2 regions of the Streptomyces sp. NPDC057697 genome follow, and region 1 is predicted to be linked to the other one. Evidence: riboswitches for the same ligand, from Rfam matches in the RefSeq annotation. Region 1 holds a riboswitch; the other holds the start of a gene.
The links. A riboswitch is a leader RNA that binds a small molecule or an ion and turns the genes downstream of it on or off. The one in region 1 is predicted to bind fluoride.

Region 1 (7,639 bases):
AAGATCCTCGCGGGCGAGATCGACTTCGCGATCGGCTACAGCGAGCCCGACGCGGGCACCGACCTCGCCGCGCTGAGGACCCGCGCCGTCCGCGACGGCGACGAGTACGTCGTCGACGGACAGAAGATCTGGACCACCAACGGCGACACCGCGGACTGGGTCTGGCTCGCCGTCCGCACCGACCCGGACGCGGCGCCGCACAAGGGCATCACCATGCTGCTCGTCCCGACCACGGACCCCGGCTACTCCTGCACCCTGATCAACACCCTCGCCTCGCACGACACGACCGCCAGCTACTACGAGAACATCCGCGTCCCCGTCTCCCGGCGCGTCGGCGAGGAGAACAAGGGCTGGCGCCTCATCACCAACCAGCTCAACCACGAACGCGTCACCCTCGCCGCCCACGGCACCATGGCGATCCGCTCCCTCCACAACGTCCAGCGCTGGGCGGCGGACACCCGGCTGGCGGACGGCCGGCGCGTGATCGACCTCGGCTGGGTCCGCGCCCTGCTGGCCCGCACCCACACCCGGCTCGACGCGATGAAACTCCTCAACTGGCAGATGGTCTCCGCGGTCCAGAACGCCACCCTCACCCCGCAGGACGCCTCCGCCGTCAAGGTCTACGGCTCCGAGGCCCGCCGCGACGCCTACGCCTGGCTGATGGAGATCGTCGGCTCGGCCGGCCCGCTCAAGGAGGGATCGGCGGGCGCCGTACTGCACGGCGAACTCGAACGCGGGTACCGCTCCGCGGTCATCTTCACCTTCGGCGGCGGCAACAACGAGATCCAGCGGGAGATCATCTCGTGGATCGGGCTCGGAATGCCGCGGGTACGGCGGTGAGCGCCTGACGTCCACTGAGCCAGTCGTCACGTACCGGAGCGCGCGAGCCCGGCATGATCCGAACGAGAGGCCCTGGGGGGCGGCTCCCGCAGGGCGGCGGCCACGTGGACGTCCGGGTCGCCCCGGACGAGCAGGATCGGGCGCCAGCCCGCTGGTGGGTGCGGTCAGCCGGTCCCGGTTCTCGCGCCGGGAGCCGCGTGGGTCAGCCTCCTGCCGCATCGACCGGCCGCCCGGAGGACGGCTCGGCCCATCGCGTCGACGCTTCCCTTCGGGTGAAGCCACGGCCCGGTTCGTTGACGCCGTGCCAGGGATTGCACACGCTGGTGACCAGGCGATGAGGCTCGCCTGAACCGCAGTTGTGCGCTGCTGATGGCCTCTACCGATCAACCGCACCAGTTTCTCGGTGCCGTATCAGGTGGAGGCGACAGTGACAAGGGCGGACCGGGCGCTACCAGGGCACGGCGATGTCGTCCCCAGCCGATTCACACGGCCGCCCCGCCAGGCGGGGCGGGTGATGCGATGAGTGCGTCTCTGCCACTTCCCCTCGTGCAGGCCCTCCAGCCGCTGACCGTCCTGGTGGCCGCCCCCGGCCTGTCGGGGGTGATCGCGAAGGTGGAGGCCAGGATGCAGGGCCGACGCGGGCCTCGTGTGCTCCAGCCGTACTACGACCTCGCCAAGCTGTTCCGCAAGGAGTCCCTCGCCCCGGCCGGGGCGAGCTGGTTCTTTCTGGCCGCGCCCGCGGTGGCACTGACCTGCTACCTGACGGTGCCACTCCTCATTCCCGTACTGACCAGCTTCGGGTTGCCGCTCGGTTACATGGGCGACATCCTCGGCGGCGGCTTTCTGCTGGCACTCGCCAGCTTCTCCGTGGCGGTCGCAGCGACGGAGAGCGGCGGCCCCTACGCCCAGTTGGGTGGCAGCCGCTCCAAGACATTCGGGGCCATCACCGAACCCGTGGTGCTGTTCGTGGTGTTCACCGTCGCCCTCGTCACCGCCACGGACCTTCCCTACGCACAGGCCGCGACGGTCCGCTCGTCGGCCGACCAGATCATTCGCCCGGCACATCTGCTGGCCGGCGTCGCGCTGTTCCTCGTGATCCTCTACGAAACGGCGCGCATCCCCGTCGAGACCCACACCGGCACCAACGAATTCGGGATGATCGAGGAAGCCCGCGCCTTCGAGCACTCCGGCCCGTACCTGGCCCTGCTCAAGTGGGGCTCGGCGATGAAACAGCTGATCCTCTACACGCTGTTGATCGACGTGTTCATCGCACCCTGGGGCCTGTCCTCCAGCACCGAGGCCACATCCGTGGCACTGGCCGTCCTCGCACTGCTCGGCAAGGCCGCACTGCTGGGCTGTGTGGTGGCCGTCATCGACAACAGCTTCGCCAAGTTGCGCCTTTTCAAGATCACGGAATTCGTGTCGGCGGCGTTCCTGCTGGCGGTGCTGGCCGTGTTCACCCTCTATCTGGGAGGCGGCTGATGGCCGACCTGCTCGCCGCCGACAGCGTACCGACCACGTTCGAAGGCGCCACCAACGCGGTCGCAGTCCTGCTGCTGCTCACCGAGTTCGCGATGCTGCGCGCCGCGCTGTCCCATTCCCAGGTGCGCCTGTACGCGGTGCAGTCGCTGCTTGTCTCCCTGCTCGCGGTGATCGTGGCGGCGGGCCGCGACCTGCCCGAGCTGTACGCCCTGGCCGCCGTGTCGCTCGCGCTGAAGGTGATCGCGGTGCCATGGGTGATCACCCGGCTGCTGCGCGACGCGCAGGTGGAGATCGCGGGATCGGGAGCGATCGGTGTGGCGAGCGCGACTCTGCTCTCCCTGGCCCTGGCCGGTTTCGGGTTCTTCGCGGTGGGGTCGCTCGACATCCGCAGCCGCTTCCTGCCGCAAGCGGCACTCGGCCTTTCGATGTCGATCGTGCTGGTGGCTTTCGTGCTGATGATCGTGCGCCGGGACGTCGTCTCCCAGGCCGTCGGATTCTTCTCCCTGGAGAACGGTGTGTCGCTCGCGTCACTGGTGGTCGCCGCCGGGATGCCACTGATCATCGAAGTGGCCTTTCTCTTCGACCTGCTGGTCGCGGTCGTGGTGTTCGGCGTGCTGATGCGCGTGCATCATCGCCGCACGGCAACCCTGTCCACCGAGTCCCTGACGTCGTTGCGGGGATGAGGCGCTGATGAACGTCGTACTCGTCCTGCTGGCCCTGGTGCCGCTTCTTCCGGCAGCCGCCGCACTCGTGCTCCCTCCGCGCATCACACAGGCGCTCACCCTCACCTCGGGTGTCGTCTGTCTCGGGCTGGCGGTCACGCTCGTACCGCACGCCGGACGACGGGACCTGCATACCGGGTTCCTGCGCGCGGACGCGCTGTCCACCGTCTTCGTCCTGGCCACCGGATTCGTCTACGCCGCGTGCGCGGCGCACAGCATCGGGTATCTGCGTCATGACGAACGGGCCAAGGACTTCCGCCGCTACGCGCGCCGCTTCTACGTCGGTTTCAATGTGTTCGCGTGGTCCATGCTGTGCGCACCACTGGTCGACGGACTCGCGCTGCTGTGGATCGCGGTCGAGATCACGACAGTGGTGTCCGCGCTCCTGGTCGCCGTGGAGAACACCGAAGGGGCCACCGAAGCGGCATGGAAATACGTGCTCATCGCATCCGTCGGCCTCGGGGTGGCCCTGCTGGCGACCATCTTCATGTACTACGCGGGCGCCCAGTCGCTGGGCCGGACCTACGACCTGTCGTTCGCCCCTCTCCTCGACGCCGCACCCCGGCTGCCGCAGACCGCCGTGCGGCTCTCGTTCGTCCTCGCGGTCCTCGGGTTCGGCACCAAAGTGGGTCTGGTACCCGTCCATACCTGGCTGCCCGACGCCCACGCGGAAGCACCGACCCCTGTCTCCGCGATGCTCTCCGGATCGTTGCTGGCCGTCAGCTTCTACGCGGTCCTCCGCTACTACCAGATCGCCGTCAGAACGCTCGGTCCGCACTTTCCACAGACCGTGCTGCTCGTATGCGGCATCGCCTCGCTGCTCCTGGCGGCTCTCTATCTGCTCGACCAGCACGACATCAAGCGGCTGCTGGCGTACTCCAGCGTCGAGCACATGGGGATTCTCGCCATCGGTGTCGGCTTCGGAGCGACGATCGCGTCCGCCGGGGTGCTGCTGCACGTCCTCGCGCACGCGGCGGCGAAGGGGAACGCCTTCATGGGGGCCGGAGCACTCGTACGCAAGTACCGCACCAAGGAGATCTGCCGACTGCGCGGCGGCATTCACGTACTGCCCTGGTCGGCGCCCCTGTTCCTGGCCGCCGTCCTCGCGCTGTCGGCCATGCCGCCCTTCGGGATCTTCCGCAGCGAGTTCCAGATCGTCTCCGGCGGTCTGCGGTCGCAGCGTTACGGCCTGGCGGCGATCCTCGTCGTCCTGGTCACCGTGGCCTTCATGGGCCTTGCCATGGCCGTGACCCGCCTCGTCTTCTCGCCGGCCACGACACCTGCGGGAACAGGGCGGCCGGACCGCGGGGAACCGAGCGCCTGGATGGTGGTTCCGGTCGTCGCGGGGGTGCTCGTGCTCCTGGTGCTCGGCCTGCACCCGCCCCTTGAACTGACCCAGCTGCTCACCCGCGGTGCGGCCGAACTGGGAGGAACCACATGACAGCAGACCGGCGGACCGGCGCGGCCGAGGCCCTCGGACCAGCGGCCTGGCGGACCCAGCTGCTGTCCCGGGTCGGCGGTGACCCGCCGGCGCGGTTCGCCGGTGTGTTCGGCGCGGCCGGGGAGGACGGAAGCGTCCGGCTCGTGGCAGTCGTCTTCCCGGAGGGCGCACAATCCCCACTCGTCCTGGAGACAACGCTGCCTGCCGGGGAGCTCTCCTACCCCGCACTCAGTCCCGAACTGCCCGCGGCCTTCTGGTACGAACGCGTGCTGCACGACCTGTTCGGCGTCACACCCCGGGGACATCCACGCCTCGACGCGCTCCTCCTGCCGCTGACGGACCCGGCACACGCCCCACTTCCCGGCACCGCCCGCCGCCCCGCGCCACAGCACCCCGACGAGAGCGCCATCCCACGGGCCGTCACCGGCCCCGGAGTCTTCACGATCCCGCACGGACCGGTCCGCTCCGGTGTGCTGGAGTCCGTCGAATACCTGGTGGAGACCCCGGGAGAAGACATCCTGCGTGTCCAGATCCGTGTCTTCCACAAGCACCGCGGCGTCTCCAAGCGCTTCGAGCAACTGCCCCTGCGGGACGCCGTCCTGGTGGCCGAGCGGGTGGAAGGCATCGCCTCCGTCGCGCATGCCCTCGCCTTCTGCCACGCCGCCGAGACCTGCGCCGGAATCGACGTGCCGTGGCCCGCCCGGCTGACCCGTTCGCTGTACGCCGAACTGGAGCGGATCGCCAACCACCTCGACGTCATGGTCAAGCTGACCGACGCCGCGGGCCTGGCCGTCGCCACCGCCCGCTTCGGGCTGCACAAGGAACGCGTCCTGCGCCTGGTCGGGCAGTCGTGCGGCAGCCGCTTCGGGCGGGGCGTCGTGGTGCCCGGCGGAGTCGGCGGGCTCCCCGCGCTCGCACCGCGGCCCCTGGACCGTGAACTCGCCCGTCTGCACCGTTCGATCGACTCCGACTGGCGCGCGGCCATGGCCACTCCGTCGTTCCTGGACCGGCTGCGCGGCACCGGTCCGCTGCCTCCCGGCATCGCCAAGGCCCATGGCGCGCTCGGACCGATCGGCAGAGCGTCCGGATGCGCGACGGACGCCAGATACGAGCGGCCCTACGACGCCTACGCCTCACTCGGACTGGGCCCGCCCCCCGATCACACCGACGGCGACGCAATGGCCCGCACCCGTGTCCGCGGCAGCGAGATCGCCCAGTCCTTCCACCTCCTCGGCCAGATCGTCGAGGAACTGCGAGACCTTCGCGACGCCGACGCTCCACCGCGCCTGCCGATGCCCGGGAACCTCACCGGGGAGAGCACCGGCTGGGCGGAGGCCCCTCAAGGCGAGGCGCTCTACCTGCTGCGCTTCGACCAGGGACGGGTGACCAGGTGCGTGCCACGCTCTGCCTCCTTCCACAACCTGGTCCTCTTCCACGAAGTGTTCGCGGGGGACATCCTCACCGACTTCCCCTTCATCGAGGCGAGCTTCGGGCTGTCGGTCGCAGGGGTGGCGGTCTGAATGCCCTGGCTCTGGCGTGGCCTGCGCGAAGGCATCGTCACCACGCACTACCCCGAGCGGCCCGACGCGTACGCGGACGGCTTCCCCGCGGCGATCTCGGTGCGCCCCTCCACCGCACCCCTGACACGGCAGGAGGCCGCGGCCCTGTGTCCCACCGGCGCCATCACGGTGGACGGCGAAGGGGCCGTCCGTCTCGATCGCGGACGGTGCATCATGTGCGGTCACTGCTCCCGCGCCAGGCCCGACACCTTCGGCACGGCCCATGGCACCGAGACCGCGGCCGCGGCCCGAACGGCACTCGTCGTACCGGAGACGGAAGGGAGCGGGGCCACGCTCCGCGAACTCAGAAAGGACCTCGCGTCCCGCACGGCCCGCTTCCGCCGCTCCCTGCACATCCGGCACGTCGACGCGGGCTCCGACGGCAGCGAGGAGTGGGAGATCGCCGCCCTGACGAACCCCCTCTACGACCTCCACCGGCTCGGCATGTTCTTCACCGCGAGCCCGCGCCACGCCGACGTACTGCTGGTCACGGGCGCCGGCACACGCGGAATGGCCGCGCCCCTGCGCCGGACCTACGAGGCCACCGCGCAGCCCGTGGTCGTCATCGCCGCGGGAGCCGACGCCTGCAGTGGCGGCCTGTACGCAGACTCCTACGCCACCCACGACGGGCTCGGCGATCTGGTGGACGTGGACATCTGGGTGCCCGGCTCCCCACCCAGCCCCTTCTCACTGCTGCACGCCCTCCTACTGGCCACAGGACGGCTCGCGGAAAGGGGCGCGGTCTCGTGAGCGTTCTCATCATGACCGCCCTGTTGCTGTTCGCGGCGTCCGCGGCTGCCGACACCCTGTTCGGCAACCGCCCGCACCGCGCCCGGCTCACCGCCGTGCCGTACCTCCTGTGCGCGGCGGGATCGGCCTGCCTCGCCGCGGTCGGCGCGAGCGCGCTGCGCACCTCGGGCGGCCCTCCGTCCCTGAGCTTCGGCAACTGGCTCGGATTCGGCGTGAGCCACCTGCAAGTCGACCGTCTCACCGCGCTGTTCTGGCTGCTGACCTTCGCCGTCGCCGTCGCGGCATGTCTGACCGCGGCGGGGTGGGCACCGGGCCGAGTGACCGGCCGGGGCCCGGCCGCGTACTGCGCACTCGTCCTCGCCTCGGTCGCCGTCGTCGAAAGCGCCGACAACGCCTTCCTGCTCCTGTTCGCCTGGGAGACACTGACCCTCGCCTTCTACCTGCTGACCGCGGCCGACGGCCGGCACACCGGCGCCGCAGTGGCCACCTTCGGTTTCGGCAAGATCTCCGGCGCCGCCCTGCTGCTCGGCCTCCTGCTGCCGGCGACCCACATGGGCAGCTATCGGCTCGCCGACTTCGCCCACGTTCCGCCCGGGCTCCTGCACAGCACCGCATGGACGCTGCTGGTCATCGCCTTCACGGTGAAGGTCGGGCTGGTCCCGGTGCAGGTGTGGATGCCACGCGGCTACTCCGCCGCGCCTGCAGGACTACGGCCTGTGATGGCAGGTGTGGCGGTCAACGCCGGTTTCTACGGACTGTGGCGCACCCTGGACCTGCTCGGGAGACCGCCCACCTGGGTCGCCGTCACCCTTCTGCTGATCGCCGCCGTCACCGCGCTCCTGGCC
Region 2 (7,639 bases), on a different contig from region 1:
CTCCGGGCAGTGCACGACGAACGGCCGGAGGTTTCCGTAGAAGCCCCACGGCCCGCCCGCGACGCCGAGGCCGCTGTCCTTGATGCCCGCGAACGGCTGGGCGAGGGAGAGCTCGGCGTGGTGGTTGATCCACGCCGTCCCGCACTCCAGCCGGTCCGCGACCGCCTCGGCCCGGTCCAGGTCGGTCCCCCACACCGAGCCGCCCAGTCCGAAACCGGTGCCGTTGGCCGCCTCGACGGCTTCGTCGAGGCTCCGGTACGGCAGCACCGGCAGCACCGGGCCGAACTGTTCCTCCGTCACCACCGGGCTCTCGGGCGGGACGTCGGCCAGGACCGTCGGGGCGTGGAAATAGCCCGGGCGGTCCAGCCGGTGGCCACCGGCCGCGGCTCGGGCGCCGTCGGCCAGGGCCCGGGTGGTGTAGCGCTCGACCCGGGCCAGTTGGGGGGCGTTGTTGAGCGGGCCCAGTTCCGTGCCCGGGTCGAGGCCCGCTCCGACGACGACGCTCTTCGCGCGCTGTGCGAGGGCCTCGACGACGTCGGAGTAGATCCTGGCCGGGGCGTAGACGCGCTTGACCGCCATGCAGACCTGCCCGCAGTTGCGGAACGCCGCGTGGAAGAGCCGGTCCGCGATCCGCTCCACGTCCACGTCGGGCATGAGGACGGCGGCGTCGTTGCCGCCCAGCTCCAGGGTGACGCGGCCGAGCGAGGCCGCCGCGCCCGCGGCGACGGCCCGTCCGGTGGGGACGGAGCCGGTGAAGGTCACATGGCGGATCCCCGGATGGGAGGCCAGGCGGGCCCCGAGGGGTTCGCGGCCGGTGACGACCGTGAGCACGTCCTCGGGGAGGGCCGTGGCGAGCACGGAGGCGAGCAGCCGGGTGGCGAGCGGGGTGAACGGCGAGGGTTTGAGCACCACCGTGTTGCCCGCGGCGAGCGCGGGCGCCAGTTTCGCCGAGGCCAGTTGGAGGGGGAAGTTCCACGGGACGATCGCGGCGACGGGTCCGAGCGGCCGCCAGCGGATCTCGCTGCGCACCGGACGGCCGTCGACGAGGGGCCGGGGCTCGGCGTCGAGCTCGGTGAAGTAGCGCAGACGGGCCGCCGTGCGGGCGATCTCCGCGTACGACTCGGCCAGGGGTTTGCCCTGTTCCCGGGTGAGCAGGGGGGCCAGCTCCGGGCCGGCCGCCTCCACGGCGTCGGCTGCCGCGAGCAGCGCGGTGGTGCGGGCGTCGTGGTCGGCGCGCCAGCCGCGCCAGGCTTCGTGGGCCCGGCCGACGACGGCGTCCAACTCGTCCGGCTGCTGGTCGGGGGCGTCCCCGAACGCCTCGCCCGTTGCCGGGTCGAGGACGGCGAAGCGTTTCCTCACGGTGCCGGGCGTCGCCCGGTGGAGCTGGTCCGTGGCCATGGCGCGGTCAGCTCGCGGTGGGTACGGCAGCCGCGTGTTCCCGGGCGTGCCGGTCCATCTCCGCGCGGAAGGCGGCCACCAGGTGCGGCTGGATCCTTCCGGTGGTGCGGTCGCCGCCCTCGCAGACCGCCCCGCGCACCCCCACGATGTCGGTGCCGATGCGGGTCAGCGTGCCGAGGTCCGCCGCCTTCACGCTGCCCGCGAGTGCGGCGAGCAGGCCGGCTTCGTGGGCCCGTCGTACGAACTCCTCGCAGGCCTCGGGCGGAACGTGGTCGAACAGCCGCGTCCCGTCCTTGACGGCGGTGTCCAGCATGGCCGCGTCGCAGCCGGAACGGCGGGCGATGTCGGGCAGTGCGAGCGGGTTGACGCAACCGATCCGGTGGGCGTCGGCGTAGCCGGAGGCGACGACGAACGCGTCCGGCCGGTGGTCCTTCACCGCCCGGACGACCCCTCGCATGACATCGATGGCCTGGTCGGGCGTCGTGCATCCGTAGAGGCCGACCTTGATGTACGTGGCTCCCGAGACGGCCGCGCCGAGCGCCGCCTGGGCCACCGTGCCGGGCTTGTACGGCACGTCTCCCACGGTGGCGGACACCGGCTTGTCCGCCGGGACCGCGTCACGGATCTCTCTGATGACCCACGGGTAGTTCGCGCCGAGCGAGCCCTCGTCGGGCTTCTTGACGTCGACGATGTCGAGGTGGTCCGCCGCCTTCGCGCAGTCGAGGGCTTCCTCGACGCTGTCCGGGGAGATGAGAAGCAACAATGTGGACTCCTTCCATCGCGTGTCCACCCGCCGGGAGGCGGGTGCGCGATGTCGTGTGGATCCCTTGCGGGTCAGCTCATCCTTCCCAGGCCCCGGGCCCCCCGGTAGGGCGCACGGAGGCCGAAGGGTGCTGTCCCGGCCCGCCCAGCGCGCCGTGCACGCCGGTTCGAACCAGCCCCACCCGAACCGTGGACGCCACCTTCCCCGGGACGGCACCCCGGTCCCCGCGGTCCCGGGGGCGCGGGCTGTCGGCCCGCGCGGCCGGGAAGCGTCTTCAGGGCCTTCGAGGCGACGGTGACGACGGTGACGAATCCGCCGGTGCCGCGCCGGACGGGGCGCGGGATGAAGGCGTCGATGCTGCCGGTGGTGCCGATGTCGACCACCGTGACGAACTCCTCGCCTCCCGCCGGGAGTCCCGCGGCGCGGCTACCCCCACAGGGCCCGCGCGAGCGCCGCTCCGGTGAACGCGGCGCCGAGTCCGGCCACCACGCTCGCCGTGACGTTGAGCGCCGCGTAGAAGCGTGCCCCGTCCTCGGCCAGGCGCAGCGTCTCGTACGAGAAGGTGGAGTAGGTCGTCAGTGCCCCGCACAGCCCGGTGCCTATGAGGAGTTGCACCGCGGACGACGCGGCCCCGGCGGCGGCCGCGCCGGTGAGCAGCCCGAGGATCAGGCAGCCGACCACGTTGACGGTGAAGGTGCCCCAGGGGAAGAGGGTGTCGTGCCGGGACTGGACGGTGCGGTCGGTGAGGTACCGCAGGGGGGCGCCGATCATGGCGCCCGCGATCACGAGCAGCCAGTTCACTGCCCCTCCTTGTCACGGCCGGTGTAGCGGATGACCTCGCAGTCGTCGACGATGACGGCTCCTTCGGAGACGAGTTCGTCGAGCTGGGGCAGGAAGGCCCGGATCCGGTCGGGGACGTCGACGATCACGACGGCGACGGGCAGGTCCTCGCTCAGGGACAGCAGGCGCATCGTGTGGATCAGCGAGGAGGCCCCGAAGCCTTCGATGCCCCGGAAGACGGAGGCTCCGGCCAGCCCGGCCGTGCGGGCCCGGTGGACGATCTCGGTGAAGAGCGGTTTGTGGTGCCACACGTCGTTCTCGCCGACGAGGACGGTGACCCGCAGCGCGGAACCGGTGAGCTTCATGACTTCCTCCATTCGACGACACGGCGTGTCACGGTGACCGCGAGCCCGACCGAGCCGATGGCGGCGAGCAGCGTGAGGGCCAGGTAGGCCAGGCCGGTGCGCGCCTCGTCGCCCTGGACCAGGCGCTGGATGTCGGTGGCGTACGTGGAGAAGGTGGTGAATCCGCCGAGGACACCGGTGCCGAAGAAGGGGCGGACCAGCCGGTGGGCCGCCCAGACATCGGTGATCACCACCATGAACACGCCGATCACGGCGCAGCCGACGGCATTGACGATCAGGGTCGTCCACGGGAAGGCATGGTCCGCGGTGGGCCACAGCAGCGATGCCCCGTACCGTGCGGCCGCCCCCAGCGCGCCGCCGAGCGCGACCGCCGCCACCACGGGGCCCTGCCGCGGCCGCTGGTCGGTGCGGCGCCCGGGGACGAGGAGCTCGACATCCGGGTCGATCTGCTCCTCGTGCAGCACGGGGGTTCGGGGCTCTTCCACGTACGTCTCCTACTCGCCGGGCACACCCGTACAGGGATGCGCGTCGCAAGTAGGGACCGTTGGCGGCGTCGGTGCCGCGGTTCGGGTACGGCGGGCCCCACCGCCGTGCGGTGGGGCGAACCCAGCGCTCCGGGACAGCTTACCGGGCGCCCGGAGTGTTCTCCCGCCCGGCCCGGACCGGCAGTTGTACCGCCCGGCCGGGCGCGGGACACTGGACACATCGGGCGATGGGGCTCGCCGTAACCGCGCCGACGCGGCGCTGATGGCTTCTGCGTGATCCAGCCGACTGGCATTACGGGAGGTGGGCACGGTGCCCCGCATCACGGTCGAGGTCGACTCGACGATCGGGTCCTCCATCGGCAGGCACGGCGGTCCGGAGTCCGGGACGGGTGGGGCGCGGAGCCGGGCCGGGGGCTGGCCGGTGGGCGAGGGCCGGGTGGAGGACACCCTGGACACGGAGGGCCGGTCCGTGCGGACCATGGTCCTCATGCGGGAGCCCGCACGGCCGGGGGACGAGGTGCGGGCCTGGCCCGTGGCGGTGCTCCACCTCAGCGACGGACGGCACGACCTGGACGAAGTGGTCTGCGTGGCCGAGGAGGAACCCTTCGTCGATCTGGTCGACACCAGGGATCTGGGCCGCTGGCACGCGGAGCCCGCCGCGTGGGCGGCGGCGCTGGGCCGCCTCTCCCCCGGCACCGCGTACCGGGTCACCGGCTGCGGCAGCCGCAGGGAGGCCGACCGGCTGGTGGCGGATGCCCGGCACACCTACCTCCAGCTCACCGGCTGCATGGAGTGAGCCCCGCACGCGGAGCGAAGGGAGCCCGGCGGTGACGACGATCATTGACGGCCGTACGCGTCATGCGGTGGCACTGCCGTCGGCCCGCCACCGGTTGCTGCGGATGACTGTGCACCTGCCGATCACCAATGGCGCGCCGGGACCGGTCCACGCGCGGGTCCTCGTCGTCGCGGATGTGCTGGCGCGGACGCTGGAGGCGGACGGCCGCCAGCTGATCCGGGCCTGTGTGCTTCCCGAACCGTCGCCGGAGCGGGTCAGGGCGACGCAGACCTTCATGGACGCGCTCGGAGCGCATCCCCCGGCCGCGTTCACCGGCAGCGCCGAGGAGGCGCTCGACGTCCTGGGAGGCCCGGCGGATGTGAACGTCTTCGGTGACGGACGCCACGATGCCGAGGAAGGGGTGTGGGTGGAGGCGGGACGCGTGGACGGGGCCGGGGCGCAGGGCCTGACTCCGGCCAGGGGCGAGGATCTGCTGGCCGTCAGGCTGGCGCTGCTCGGCCATCCGTACCACTGCCCGGCCACGCTCGCTCCGGACGATGTGGCCGGTGCCGAGCGGACGCTCCTGCGCTGGCGGGAGCGGGTGGCGCACTGGGCGTGTTCGCCGTCGAAGCCGGTGCCGGAGCGGTTCGGCCGCGCGGCGGCCGAGGCGCTGGCCGCGGACCTCGGCACCCCGGCCGTCCTCGATCTGCTGCGCCGCGCCGAGGAGGCCGACGACATGCCGGAGGGCGCGAAGTTCGAGACCTTCGTCTCCCTGGACCGGATGCTCGGTGTGGAGGTCATGCGCGAGATCGGGCGCGGCCCGCTGGCAGGGACGGGGTGAGACGGTGACCGGACCACGACTGAACGTGCTGCGGCGACTGATCGTGCTGCGGCACGCCAAGTCGGCCTGGCCCGAGGGCGTGCCCGACCACGAACGCCCGCTCGCGGGCCGGGGCCGCCGCGACGCCCCTGCGGCCGGGCGGCTGCTGCGCGAGACGGGTCGCGTTCCCGATTTGGTCGTCTGCTCGGCCTCCCTGCGTACCCGTCAGACATGGGACCTGGTCGCGGCGGAACTGGGCGCCGCGCCGGAAGTGGTGTTCGAGCAGCGGGTGTACGGGGCGAGCGCGTCCGAGCTCATGGGCGTTCTGCGGGAGGTGCCGGAGCGGTGGCGGAGCGTGCTGCTGGTCGGCCACCACCCCGGGGTGCGGGATCTGGTCCTGTCCCTCGCGGGGAGCGGGGACGAGGAGGCGCTCGGGCGGGTCCGGGAGAAGTTCCCGACCTCGGCGGTCGCCGTCCTGGAGCTGCCCGGCCCGTGGGCGCGTCTCGGGCCCGGCGGGGCGGAGTTGACGGATTTCGCCGTGCCCCGAGGCTCCCGCGCCATGCCCCGGTGAAGCACACCCCGGCGGGTCCGGGGCGGGCGGGGCGGGCCGGGTGCGGACCCGCCGGGAGGGGCGGCGGACCGGCGGCCACGCCGCCCGGTCGTCCGGCCGTCCGCCAGGCGTTCGGCTGTCGCCCGTCGCCCAGGCGTTCAGCTGTCCCCGAGCCCGAAGGGGAGCGCCCGGGGGTGTGCCTCGGCGAGTTCGAGGAGCCGGTTGTACTCGGCGACGCGCTCGCCACGGGCCGGAGCGCCGGACTTGAGCTGCCCGCAGCCGGTGCCCACCGCCAGGTCGGCGATGAAGGCGAGCGAGACTCCGGTGATCGCGTTGGCGCCGAGCCGCGACTTGGTGTCCGTACCGTCCAGCGCGATCAGCTCGGCGTCCACCTCGGCCGCGGACGCGAAGTCGCGGCCGGCCAGGGCCCGCGCGATCTCGCCGTTGACCTGGACGACGGCCCGTGTGACACCCTGGCCCTCGAACCGGGCGGGGTCGGGTCCCCGTCCCGTAGTTCGACCGCCTCGCGGGTGCCCGTGGACACCCCAGAGGGGACCCCGGCCCGGATGTGTGTGCCGTCCGGGGTGATGAGGCTGACGGCGAGGGTCGGGCGGGCCCGGGAGTCGAGGATCTCCGCGGCACGTAGCCTGGACATGCGCAGTGACATGATGTGCGTCCTTCGCCGGTCGGCTGTGGTGCGGTCGGCCACGGTGCGGCTGTCGTCGATCGGCCGTCGTACGGGCGGCCGCGGTGCAGCTGTCGTCGTACCGCGGCGGTGTCAGCCGTGCCCCTCGGCGGCCACGGCCTCGGCGGCGGCCCTCGCCGCGCCGGGCTCCGCGTAACGCCCGCCGCGCACGGTGGGACGCAGCGCGGCGTCGAACCGGTAGTACAGCGGGGCGCCCGTCGGGATGTTCAGGTGCTCCGCCTCCGGCCCGGTGAGCCGGTCCAGGAGCGTGACCAGGGCGCGCAGCGCGTTGCCGTGGGCGACCACGAGCACGGTGCGCCCGGTGCGCAGCTGTGCGGCCAGCACGTCCGTCCAGTACGGGGCGACCCGCGCGACGACGTCGGCGAAGCTCTCCACGACGGGCGGTCCGCCGTCGGCCAGACAGGCGTATCTCGGGTCCTCGCGCAGGCGGGCGAGCGCGTCCGCCGCGAGCGGGCCGGGCGCCCCGGTGGGCGACCGGCGCCACGCCCGGTACCGCGAGGGGCCCGCTTCCCGGCGCACCTCGCGCTTGACGCGCCCGGTCAACGCCCCGTACTGGCGCTCGTTCAGCCGCCAGGTGCGGTGGACGGGCACCCAGGCACGGTCCAGGCGCGACAGCAGGATGTCCGCGGTACGGATCGTTCTCCGCAGTACCGAGGTGTGCACGAGGCCGGGTACGAGACCGTCGCGGGCCAGCAGCTCCGCGGCCCGCTCCGCCTGCCGCTCGCCGTGCGGTGTCAGCGGCACGTCGGCCCAGCCGGTGAAGCGCCCCTGCGCGTTGGTGGTGCTCTGCCCGTGCCGGAGGAGGATCAGCGTGCCCGGGGCGGTCACGAGGGCGCTCCGGTCTCCGCTCCGCGGGCGCGTGCGCGGGACGCCTCGATCTCCGCGTACGCCGCGTCCCGTCCCTCCCAGTGGGATCCCTCGACGGACTTGCCCGGTTCGAGGTCCTTGTAGACCTCGAAGAAGTGGGTGATCTCCAGGGTGTCGAAGGAGGGGATGT

Region 2: another riboswitch for fluoride. It lies ahead of ACFVFH_RS33475 (inorganic diphosphatase); the one in region 1 lies ahead of ACFVFH_RS14375 (respiratory chain complex I subunit 1 family protein).

The regions. Positions count from the first base shown of each region.
Region 1 is NZ_JBHVJA010000004.1:265,657-273,295, forward strand. It holds gene ACFVFH_RS14370 (acyl-CoA dehydrogenase family protein) at 1-840, shown strand, start outside; fluoride riboswitch at 1,162-1,226, shown strand; gene ACFVFH_RS14375 (respiratory chain complex I subunit 1 family protein) at 1,360-2,322, shown strand; gene ACFVFH_RS14380 (hydrogenase) at 2,322-3,005, shown strand; gene ACFVFH_RS14385 (proton-conducting transporter membrane subunit) at 3,013-4,485, shown strand; gene ACFVFH_RS14390 (NADH-quinone oxidoreductase subunit C) at 4,482-6,005, shown strand; gene ACFVFH_RS14395 (NADH:ubiquinone oxidoreductase) at 6,006-6,794, shown strand; gene ACFVFH_RS14400 (proton-conducting transporter membrane subunit) at 6,791-7,639, shown strand, end outside.
Region 2 is NZ_JBHVJA010000020.1:31,002-38,640, reverse strand. It holds gene ACFVFH_RS33500 (aldehyde dehydrogenase family protein) at 1-1,398, opposite strand, end outside; gene ACFVFH_RS33495 ((5-formylfuran-3-yl)methyl phosphate synthase) at 1,406-2,161, opposite strand; gene crcB (fluoride efflux transporter CrcB) at 2,588-2,962, opposite strand; gene ACFVFH_RS33485 (DUF190 domain-containing protein) at 2,959-3,306, opposite strand; gene ACFVFH_RS33480 (fluoride efflux transporter FluC) at 3,303-3,791, opposite strand; fluoride riboswitch at 4,006-4,070, shown strand; gene ACFVFH_RS33475 (inorganic diphosphatase) at 4,102-4,587, shown strand; gene ACFVFH_RS33470 (hypothetical protein) at 4,619-5,407, shown strand; gene ACFVFH_RS33465 (SixA phosphatase family protein) at 5,412-5,957, shown strand; partial or broken gene ACFVFH_RS33460 (hypothetical protein) at 6,125-6,603, opposite strand; gene ACFVFH_RS33455 (2,3-diphosphoglycerate-dependent phosphoglycerate mutase) at 6,715-7,470, opposite strand; gene ACFVFH_RS33450 (inorganic diphosphatase) at 7,467-7,639, opposite strand, start outside.